Regions from separate parts of the Pseudoalteromonas porphyrae genome, predicted to be linked through region 2. Evidence: riboswitches for the same ligand, from Rfam matches in the RefSeq annotation. Region 2 holds a riboswitch; the other holds the start of a gene.
What was found. A riboswitch is a leader RNA that binds a small molecule or an ion and turns the genes downstream of it on or off. The one in region 2 is predicted to bind lysine.
Positions count from the first base shown of each region.

Region 1 (5,435 bases), on a different contig from region 2:
CCGCCATCGGCAGGTGGTTGTAGCCATTGTGCGTTCTCTATCATTAACTTATACGGATTTTGCAGTGCAACTAAATATGCAGCCAATACCTCACTTGAACCTTTATTCTCAAATTCTTCAATAATAGCTTCAACAATATGGTTACGTGGGATCATCATTGGGTTTGCCGCTCGCATTATCGCAAAACTATGTTGGTCGGTGCGTTTTAGCCACTTTAGTGACCACGCTTTTAGTGGCTGAGATATTACCTGCTCACCCTGCAGTGACTTGGTAAGCTCATCAAAGGTATTGGTATAATCTAATCTGTGGTCTTTTAATATCGCCAATAACTCAGCAACTAACTGCGCATCATCTGTATGGTGACCTGCAAAACCGAGTTTTTGAGCCCACATTTGCGTAAACGCTTGGTTAAACTGCTCAGCAAAACCATTTATTAATGGGCTAAGTAATTCGACGGCTTGTTCATCATCTTCGTGTATGAGTGGCAGTAAGCTCTCAGCCAAACGCGCACAATTCCAGTTAGCTATGTTAGGCTGACTGCCAAATGCGTACCGCGCTTGTCGATCAATTGAGCTAAACACAGTATCAAAATCAAATTGATTCATCATCGCACATGGGCCGTAATCAATCGTCTCACCACTTATCAGTGTATTATCTGTATTCATCACGCCATGAATAAAACCAACCCGCATCCAACTTACGACCAAAGTGATTTGCTTTTCAATAACAGCTTTTAAAAATGCTAAGTAACGATCTGACCCTGTGGATTGAATTTCAGGGTAATGGCGCGCAATTGCACTATCAGCTAATGCCTGTAACGCTGACACGTCCCCTTGAGTTGCTAAATACTGAAAAGACCCCACTCTAATATGGCTACTTGCAACACGCGTTACTATCGCACCTTGCTGTGGTGGTTGCCTATAAACCGTTTCTCCACTGGCAACCACGGCTAAACAGCGTGTAGTCGGAACACTTAAGCCATGCATTGCTTCACTCATAATGTATTCACGTATCGCAGGGCCAATAGCACAGCGCCCATCACCACCACGAGAGAATGGCGTAGCACCGGACCCTTTTAACTGAATATCCCACAGCTGTTGATGTTGATCAGATACGGCACCCAATAAATGCGCGCGGCCGTCTCCTAAGCGTGGTGAAAAATGCCCAAATTGATGCCCTGAATACCCCAATGCAACGGCCGCAACAGTGCTGTTACTGGTATTTCCGCTAAAGATGGATGCGCGCTCTGACGGACTCACTTGAATATCGAGCTGTTTAGCTACCGCCTCATTCCAAAGTAATAAAGTTGGTGCAACAACAGGGCTAGGTAAATCAGGGACTGCAAAATCTTCTGCAATATGAGTATAGCGACTAACAAGTTTCATTGGATTCCTTAGGCTTCGGTTGTTTGTATGCCAACGCGGTTATCACCCACGCTGTATGCCACTAATAAACTCAGCACTTGGAGGCTTAAGCCACTTTGCTGCTGTAATTCATTAAAAAAGTGCTGTGCGCTATTTAGTGATTTTTTAGTTTGCAAACCACCATCAATAATTTTATGCCCACGAAGATAAGCCTCAACATCACGCGACAACAAAAAGGTATCTTTGCCTAATGCGCGCAGTGTGTACGGGCCTGTGTTACCCCCTAAACGTGCACCGTGCTTTTTAAAATACGCCCACAAACCAATTATATCGTCACTTGGCCAATCAGCCACAAACTGACTAAAACTGCCATGCTGCTGAGCAACGTCGTGAATCATATATGCATTTTCTGGAATAGTTTGTACTTTTTTAAAGTTGCGAATAATACGTTCGTCAGTTGCTTTTTGCTCTAGCATATCAGGTGGCATCATCAGTAATTTTTCTATATTAAAGTCCCAAAAAACCTCTCTAAAGCCTGTCCATTTACTATTAATAACCGACCAATAAAAGCCGCTTTGAAATACCTTACGGGTAAACTCTTCAAGCCATGCATCATCAGGCAAGCATTTTAGTTGCTTATTAGAAAGCGGCGCGTAAAGCAATTGCTCAAGCATCGCTTCACTGCCTTTACGCTGCGCTGCTCGCTGATAAATTTCCTGAAATTTTTCCATTACTGAATACCCTTAAACCGACTTTGTTTGCTAGTGTACGAAAAAAAACATTAATACGTAACCACCCTCTCGAAGCGATCGCTCAAAAGCCAACTTGACACCTAGACGGCTAAAATGCTTTAATCACTGCCATTACCCCTATTTAAGGTGTAAGTTTTTTATTTAATGAAACTTACACTGTGGGCTAGAAGAGGTGCGTTATTCAGGTAACGTATGTGAGGAGCACACACTCCAATGATCATACGTGAGGGGAATTAACGCCGAGAAGTAACATTTTTTGTGAAGGGTTACTTCGGGCGACTGGGTTGAATCCCAGCGACTGTCACCAATAACAGCGCTGCTGTTAAATTTTTTGGTGGAGAGCTTCTGGTCTTAGCATAATAAGGCCATTGCGCCCTATTATATTAAGCCCATTCGCTCTTCGGATTATATTAGTTCGAATGACTACGATGCGGCGCACTTTCACGTACCCCACAGCATACTCATCGAACACTCTATAAGTTCGTTGTAGATGAAAAACAATTTTGATTTAAACAACTATCCTTTATGGACAGCACTTGTAACGCCTTTTACTGACGCTGGCGAAGTCGACTATGCGATTCTTGATCAATTAGTTGCGCAACAGCAAGCAGCAAATAACGGCATTTTACTGCTTGGCAGCACAGGCGAAGGTCTTGCCTTAACGCTTAAAGAGCAACAAGCCATTGTTGAACATGTATGCCAATTAAATCCGACCGTACCGCTTATGGTTGCTGTTGGCGGTATGAACCTCAAACAACAAATTGCTTGGGTTGAATACTGCAATAAACTGCCTATTCACGGCTACTTACTTGGCTCTCCTCTTTACGCAAAGCCAGGCGTGATTGGTCAAACCCACTGGTTTGAAAACCTACTCGATGCCAGTGTTCATCCATGCATGCTTTATAACGTCCCAGGGCGCAGCGCTGTTGATATTCCACCTGCCGTAATTAGCAATTTAAAAAATCATAAAAATTTATGGGCGCTAAAAGAAGCCAGTGGCGACATCGCCAAGTTTGAAGGTTTTAGAAATGCCGCACCACAGTTAGCTATTTTTAGTGGTGATGACGCACTTATGCCTTACTTTGCCCAAGCGGGTGCAAAAGGTTTAGTGTCTGTTGCAGCCAATGCGTGGCCGACACAAACCCATGAATTTGTAAAACGTAGCCTTAGCGGCCAACACCCCAATTTATTTGCCGATTGGTCACAAGCGATTCAAAGCTTGTTCGCCGTGGCAAATCCTATTCCCGTTAAAGTATTGATGCATTTACAAGGGCGTATTACTAGCCCGTATTTGCGCCCACCTTTAACGCACCTTGAGTTAACGCAAACTGATTGTATCAGTAATGCAAATAACACCATTTTATCTTGGCATTAAATACAGGTTTTTATAATGAGCTGGTTAGAACTATTAAATAATTTAGAATCGGGCGCCGTACGCGCAGCAACACAAGACGATAACGGCCAATGGCATGCAAACGTTGAAGTAAAAAAAGGTATTTTAGAAGCGTTTAAAAACGGCACTAATACTGAATTCGCTGGTGGTTTTGTAGATAAACATAACCTAGCACCACAAGAATTCACTGCTGAAAATGGTGTGCGTATGGTACCAGGTGGCTCAAGTGTTCGCCGCGGTGCACATGTTGCTAAAGGCACGATTATCATGCCACCAGCATATGTAAACATTGGTGCATTTATTGACGAAGGCACTATGGTTGATAGCCACGCCTTGGTTGGTTCGTGTGCGCAAGTAGGTAAAAATGTACATTTAAGCGCTGCAGTACAATTAGGCGGCGTACTTGAGCCAATTGGCGCAAGCCCTGTAGTCGTTGAAGACGACGCATTTATTGGCGCAGGTTGTGTGATTGTTGAAGGCGTAGTCGTTAAAAAAGGCGCAGTACTTGCCCCTGGCGTACGTTTATCAGCCACTATCCCTGTATATGACTGCGTAAATGAGCGTCAGCTTGATAAAGGCGAACCTATTCCAGAATACGCGATTGTTATACCAGGTTCTCGTCCTGCATCAAACGCATGGGCACGCGAGCAAGGTTTAAGCATGTCATGCGCGTTAATCGTAAAATACCGCGACGAACAAAGCGATGCGTCATTACTTCTTGAAGAGGTTTTACGTTAATGACCTTTTTGAGCACACCAGTTAAAACCGCCATTGATGAGTTATCAAGCCAGCTTGATACGCCATTTTTTGTGTATGACCTTGATACCCTAAACGCACACCTAGCGCGTTTAGTAACGCAAACACAGGTAAAGCTTTGGTATGCCGTTAAAGCTAATCCCCTATCTAAAGTGATTCAAAGCTTAGATAGCGCAGGCTTTAACTTTGATGTTGCAAGCAAGGGCGAACTTGAGCAAGTACTTGCTCAAGGTATTAACAGCGAGCGCGTGCTCAACACCGGGCCTGCAAAGAGCCCGAAACAAATTAAACACTTTATTGAGCGCGGAGTACGCATATTTGTTGCCGAAAGCCTCAATCAAGTACGCTGGCTCAATGAGCAAGCAAGCTTACTAAACTGTCAGCTGCAAGTATTGCTGCGCGTACAATTACGCTGGCCCGAAGGCGAAAAAAACCCACTAGGTGGCGATAGCTTAACGCCGTTTGGGCTCGGTTGTGATGAATGGCAGGCGCTAAATACTCGCGACTACCCTACGCTAAACTTTGACGGCCTGCATATTTTTCAGTGGGGCAATATGCTCAGCAGTGACAAACTCGCAGAGCTCTGGTCACAAATGATTGCGCCGCTAACGCAACTTGCCGACGACTTAGGCATTAATTTAAAAGTACTCGATTTAGGCGGTGGTTTAGGTATTCCATACACGTTAGATGCGCCCACTCTAAGCTGGGATACACTGATTGATGCACTTGCAAAAATTAAACGCGATGCTGGCGTAGATGAATTATGGATGGAACTTGGTCGTTATGCCGTAGGTGAGTGTGGTCATTACGCAACGCCTGTCGTTGAAAGTAAATTAAACTATGGCCAACAACAAGTGATTTTAAGCGGTGGAATAAACCACTTATTACGCCCAGCGGTAACCAGCCAAGACTTCCCTGTACGACTATTGCGTGAGTCAAACGCAACAACGCAAGCAATGAGTTTATATGGCCCACTGTGCACTGCGCTTGATTGCTTAGGCGAACACCATTTACCTAAGGATTTAAATGAACATGACTGGCTGGTATTTAGTCAGTGTGGCGCCTACGGATTTACCGAAAGCATGCCGTACTTTTTATGCCATGAATTAGCCGCCGAATACACGTTACAAAATGGCCAATTAACCTGTGTACGTCAAGCTGAAGATGCTA
Region 1 is NZ_LHPH01000002.1:257,417-262,851, forward strand. It holds gene ADS77_RS03030 (protein adenylyltransferase SelO) at 1-1,385, opposite strand, end outside; gene ADS77_RS03035 (DNA-3-methyladenine glycosylase I) at 1,394-2,095, opposite strand; lysine riboswitch at 2,276-2,469, shown strand; gene dapA (4-hydroxy-tetrahydrodipicolinate synthase) at 2,607-3,491, shown strand; gene ADS77_RS03045 (2,3,4,5-tetrahydropyridine-2,6-dicarboxylate N-succinyltransferase) at 3,507-4,247, shown strand; gene ADS77_RS03050 (PLP-dependent decarboxylase) at 4,247-5,435, shown strand, end outside.
Region 1: another riboswitch for lysine. It lies ahead of dapA (4-hydroxy-tetrahydrodipicolinate synthase); the one in region 2 lies ahead of lysC (lysine-sensitive aspartokinase 3).

Region 2 (5,435 bases):
TCAACACCATTTTTACGCACCAATCCCAGCACTTTTGCCGCTTGGCGAGTGATCATATTATTGCGGCGTAACTCTTCACGCAGTGGCATCAACATATCTGCACTTTTACGTAAGCTTTCGCGACCCACTAGGTGCATCTCTAAAATGCGGGTGCGCAGTTGCTCTAGCATACGTTTGTCTTGGTAGGCTTTGCCTGAGCGCTCTATGTACTCAATTTGCGTACTTATTTGTGTTTCAATGGTACTAAAACACGCATGAAAATCGCCACGAATATCAACCATCTCAAGCATTGGTTCTATGTACTCGTCAAATGCTTCAATGACGGCTTTATAGCGCTTTTGCAGTGATTGCACTGCGTTATTGGCTTTAGCTTGTTCGACTATGTTTAAAATGGCGTTTTCATTGTGGGCAAATAATTTCATTATTTTACGCACTCGATCATCCATAATGCGGCTAAAGCGGCGCATCTCATCGTAGTCTTCAATGCTACCTGCATTATCTAGGCGGTTGCCTAGGCGTGCTAAATCTTCAACCAATACGCTAATTTCTTGTGCTAGGCCTAAATGCTCTTCCTGTAATAAAAAGGTGGCGAAATCTGCAATGGCACGGTTAATTTCAAGCTGAGATGATTTTGCCAAGGGAATAATAATATCTTGGTTTAAAAGCCGATTGGTTTCTTTATAGATCCGTTCGTTTGACCACGTTGGTTGTTTTTGTTTGATCGCACTTTGTACGTCTTTTAGGCTAAAATCGGCCATTTTAAAACGTTTAAATAGCAGCTCTAACATTCCCCAGTGCTCGGTTAGGGTATTTAGCAACTTTTTAGCTGGGATCATAAAGCTCCAAAAAATCTAATGAGTGCTGTGTACCTGTGTTATTTGGACACAGCAATTACTTATATAATATTAAATTGGCAATAGTTTTACACAGCCTTTGGTGCTAGACTGCGCGCCGTGTCGATTACTGACACCTAGTATACAATTTTTACATTTTTATAAAGGTTGTTCAAACGCCATGGTAACTGCAATTATCCTAACCCTGATAGCGCTTGCATTCGTGCTCATCGTTATAGAGGATATTATCCATGTAAACAAGGCCAAAACCACGCTTTTCTTTGGTACTTTATGCTGGATTATCTTATTTATCTCGCCTTTAAACGGGCAAACCCCCGAAAGTGTACAACACCAACTTGACCACAATATTTTAGAGATTGCCACATTATGGTTGTTTTTAATGGCTGCAATGACCTTTGTTGCCTATTTAAACTCTAAAGGTTTTATCCAAAATATTGTGCACAAGATCATGCCAAGCTCGATTAGCGAGCGAAAGTTAATGTTCTTGATTGGTGGCTTTTCATTTTTATTCTCGTCGATTTCAGACAACATTACCGCGACGCTAATTTCATTGGCCGTTGTTATGTCGTTAAAACTGGACCCGAAAAAACTGATTAAGTACGCAACGTTAATCATCTTCAGTGTTAACTCTGGTGGTGTGTCGTTAATTACTGGTGACGTAACAACCTTGATGATTTTCCTTGATGGTAAAGTCAGTATTGGAAATTTACTACTGTTAATTGCCCCTGCATTATTTAGTGTTGCTTTATTGGCCGTTATGCTGTCATTTGGGTTAAACGGTGCGGTGCAGTTTACTAAGCAAGAAGATCGCCGAATTGAAAAAACGGATATAACCATTGCCGTTATTTTCTTATCGACGATTATTGCAACGCTGACACTCAGTGTGATGTATCACGTACCTCCATTGTTAACGTTCTTGTTTGGTTTATCGTTAATGTTTTTGACGGCGCAATTTTTAATGCGCAAAAAAGACGTCAACAAAAAAATCATCGACTACATTCGTGAAATTGAATACGACACGCTACTGTTTTTTGTGGGTGTACTACTGCTTGTTGGTGCGCTAAAAGAAGTGGGTATGCTAAGCAAGTTTACGAATTTGTATGAGTTAATGGCACCAGAGTATGCAAACTACTTAATGGGTATACTCTCTGCTGCGGTAGATAACGTCCCGCTGACTGCTGCGCTGCTTAAAGCTGAAATAGTCATGAGTCCGCAACAATGGTTGTCGTTCACGTATGCAACTGGTGTGGGCGGCTCAATGCTTATTATTGGTTCTGCGGCAGGTATTATTGCGATGAGTAAAGTAAAAGCACTCACATTTTTAAGTTATTTACGTATGTCGTTGTATTTATTAATAGCGTATACAATCGGTTATATGGGCTCATATTTAGCAGGTAGTTTTATTTAATGACCTTTATTAATTAAAACAACTTGACAGCTAGACGTCTAAACGATAACTTTCAAAGCCCACTTTATGTGGGCTTTGTTATTTTAATTGGCAATTATAAAATGCAATTAATCTAACATTCAGAAGAGGTGCGGTATTTAGGTACTTAATGTGAGGCGACGACTGCCAACGACCATTAAGGAGGGAAATATTCGCCGAGGAAAACAACTGCACGTCACAGTGGTTTTTCGGTTTATGGGGCTGAATCCTCAAAACTGTCACCAAATTAGGTGGAGAGCTTCTGGCAGTGGACTTTTCTTATCGAGCACCCCCTTGCCAAGTTCTTCTTGTATTACCGTGGTTTGAATGCCACAAAAGGAGACGACATGAATACCCAATTAGCTGCTAATAACGCGCAACAGTCAGCACAAAACCAAAAAACAGATCACGTAGTAGCAAAATTTGGCGGCACCAGTGTGGCCAACTTTGACGCTATGAGTCGTTGCAGTGAAATTATTGTAGCCGATAACAATGTACGCGTAGTGGCTGTAAGTGCCAGTGCAGGTGTCACTAATCACCTTGTTGCATTGTGTAAAAAAGATATCTCAATGGGTGAGCGCGCAGAAAACATCACCGGCGTGTTAGCCATTCAAGAAGCTATTTTAAATGAACTATCGCTTGATGCGGACTTAGCCCATGGCTTTGACGAAACTATTAAAGCGTTTCAAGCTTTAGCCAGTGAAGGCGTTAAATCAAAACAACAACAAGATGAACTCCTGAGTTTTGGTGAGCGCTTATCGTCGTATTTATTTACTCAGGTGCTGCGTTTGAATGGTTTAAACGCAATTCGTTTTGATGTGCGCCAAGTATTAAAAACAGACAGCCAGTTTTCAAAGGCTACACCAGATGTAGCGGCCACCGCTGCGGCTGCGAAAGAGCATTTGTTCCCACTATTAGCTGAGCATGTTATTGTCACACAAGGTTTTATAGGCAGTGATGCGCATGGTCAAACGACCACTCTTGGCCGTGGCGGTTCAGATTACAGCGCAGCATTATTGGCCGAGGCAATTAACGCCAAAAGCGTGCATATTTGGACGGACGTGGTAGGTATATTTAGCACTGATCCACGTTTATGTGCCAAAGCAACACCGATTGCGCGCTTAAGTTTTGATGAAGCGGCAGAAATGGCAACTTTTGGCGCTAAAGTGCTACATCCTGCGACTATTTTACCAGCAAGCCGTAGTCACATTAACGTCTTTGTAGGTTCGAGCCGTGAACCAGAGCGTGGTGGTACGTGGATTGAGCGTGAAAAATCACAATTGCCAGGTATTCGTGCAGTTACACAGCGTAAAAACCAGTTATTGCTTACGCTTAAGAGCCCTGAAATGCTATTAGCCAGCGGCTTTTTAGCGCGCGTGTTTACGATTCTAAGCGAGTTTAACATCTCGGTTGATTTAGTTACCACGTCAGAAATAAGCGTGGCTATTACATTGGATAACGCGCCAAATGCATCGCGTCCTGAGCTTGATCAAGACTGTTTAGATAAATTAGCAGAGTTTTGCCATGTCTCGGTAGAGAACAATTTAACGCTAGTGGCGCTGATTGGCTCACAAATTCAATTACGTCAGCACGAAATGAATTTAATGAACGTATTAAGTGATTTTAATATTCGCTTAATCTGCCATGGTGCTAGTAAGCACAACTTATGCTTTTTGGTAGAACAAGCTGAATCGGATCGCGTTGTACAAGCCATTCATAGCCGCTTATTAGAAGTTCAAAACGCCGCGTAATTGGTCGATAGTATTTACCACAGAGCACTGCCAGTCAGTGCTCTGATTACTCACTACACTCACATCAAACTCATTATATTGGCAGCTTACAGCGCGCAAATGAGCCTGCGTTAATTGATCAAACACATTGGGACTAAGCAATTTTGCAATCGGCTGGCTGGTGGCTTTAGCGAGTGCTTCTTTTAAGGTCCATATTCTAAAAAATCGCTCAGCGCCTTGTTGTTGATTTTGCGTTATTAAATTTACTTCATCAGGGTGGTAAAAATGCTTTGCGAGCTTTTCAAATGGGCGCTTTGTGCTTATTTTTTCAATATCAAAACCAAACTCAATTCGCTCAATATTCAGCGCGGCACCGACAAAACCGTTTGAGTGCGACAGGCAACTGCTAAACACGGTGTTACTGCCCGTTATATGTATGAGTAATTTACTGCTAGGCTCGTCAAATTCAGAGCTAATATGATGAGCTGGTAACTTGGCAAACTCTGGGGAGCTTTGTTTTACTAAATACTTAAGCAGCAGTCGAGTAGCTAAATATTCTTGCTTGGCTTTGTTACTTTTACGACGAGTGATCACCGCGAGTTCAAAAGGGCTCAATAGCGTATTTAAATCGAACTTATCAATATTTAAATGCTGGGCATCACATAATAAAATAGTGTGTGTATTGAGTGGCTGCATCGTGTGCTTTGTAATGACTAGTTGCTGCTGAAAAAATAACGCCGGCATAAAATCCACAATTAAAGAGATAAAAGAATAAACATGTTTATATTTTGTGCGAATGTGCACTGGTTATTTAAGCCAAGGCAAATTTATTACTCAGTGACTGTGAAATATGGTTTAATTCACAATAATGAAAAATAATAACAGATTTGTAGATGTATGGCACAATCGCGTGATGGTTTTCAAAGCCGCCTTGGCTTTGTTTTAGCAGCGTCTGGCGCTGCGGTAGGATTAGGTAATATTTGGGGGTTCCCCACGCAAGCTGCAAATCATGGCGGCGGCGCATTTTTACTAGTCTACTTTATTGTAATATTTTTATTGGCATTACCCGCTTTATATACTGAGTTATATTTAGGTCATAAAGCGCAAGCTAATCCTGTAAAAGCACTCAGAAATGCATGGCAAGAGCAAGCGCCACAAGTAGGTGCTGCTGCGGGTTACCTAGGCTTAGCAGGCGCTATTGTGATGCTTAGCTTTTACTCCATTGTAGCTGGATGGATGCTTGCCTACGCGCTTGAGCCTATAGCCCTATTTTTAGGGTTTACTGAAATCAGCACGTTTTTAAAAACCGACTCGATGGCACGTAATTTTATATTTACGCCACTGATGCTGTTACTCACCGCGAGCATTATTCTCAAAGGAGTTAAATCTGGGATTGAAACTTGGTCTCGCAGGTTAATGCCTATG
Region 2 is NZ_LHPH01000024.1:26,686-32,120, forward strand. It holds gene ADS77_RS17230 (hypothetical protein) at 1-836, opposite strand, end outside; gene nhaD (sodium:proton antiporter NhaD) at 1,015-2,262, shown strand; lysine riboswitch at 2,378-2,550, shown strand; gene lysC (lysine-sensitive aspartokinase 3) at 2,628-4,031, shown strand; gene ADS77_RS17245 (4'-phosphopantetheinyl transferase family protein) at 4,008-4,754, opposite strand; gene ADS77_RS17250 (sodium-dependent transporter) at 4,908-5,435, shown strand, end outside.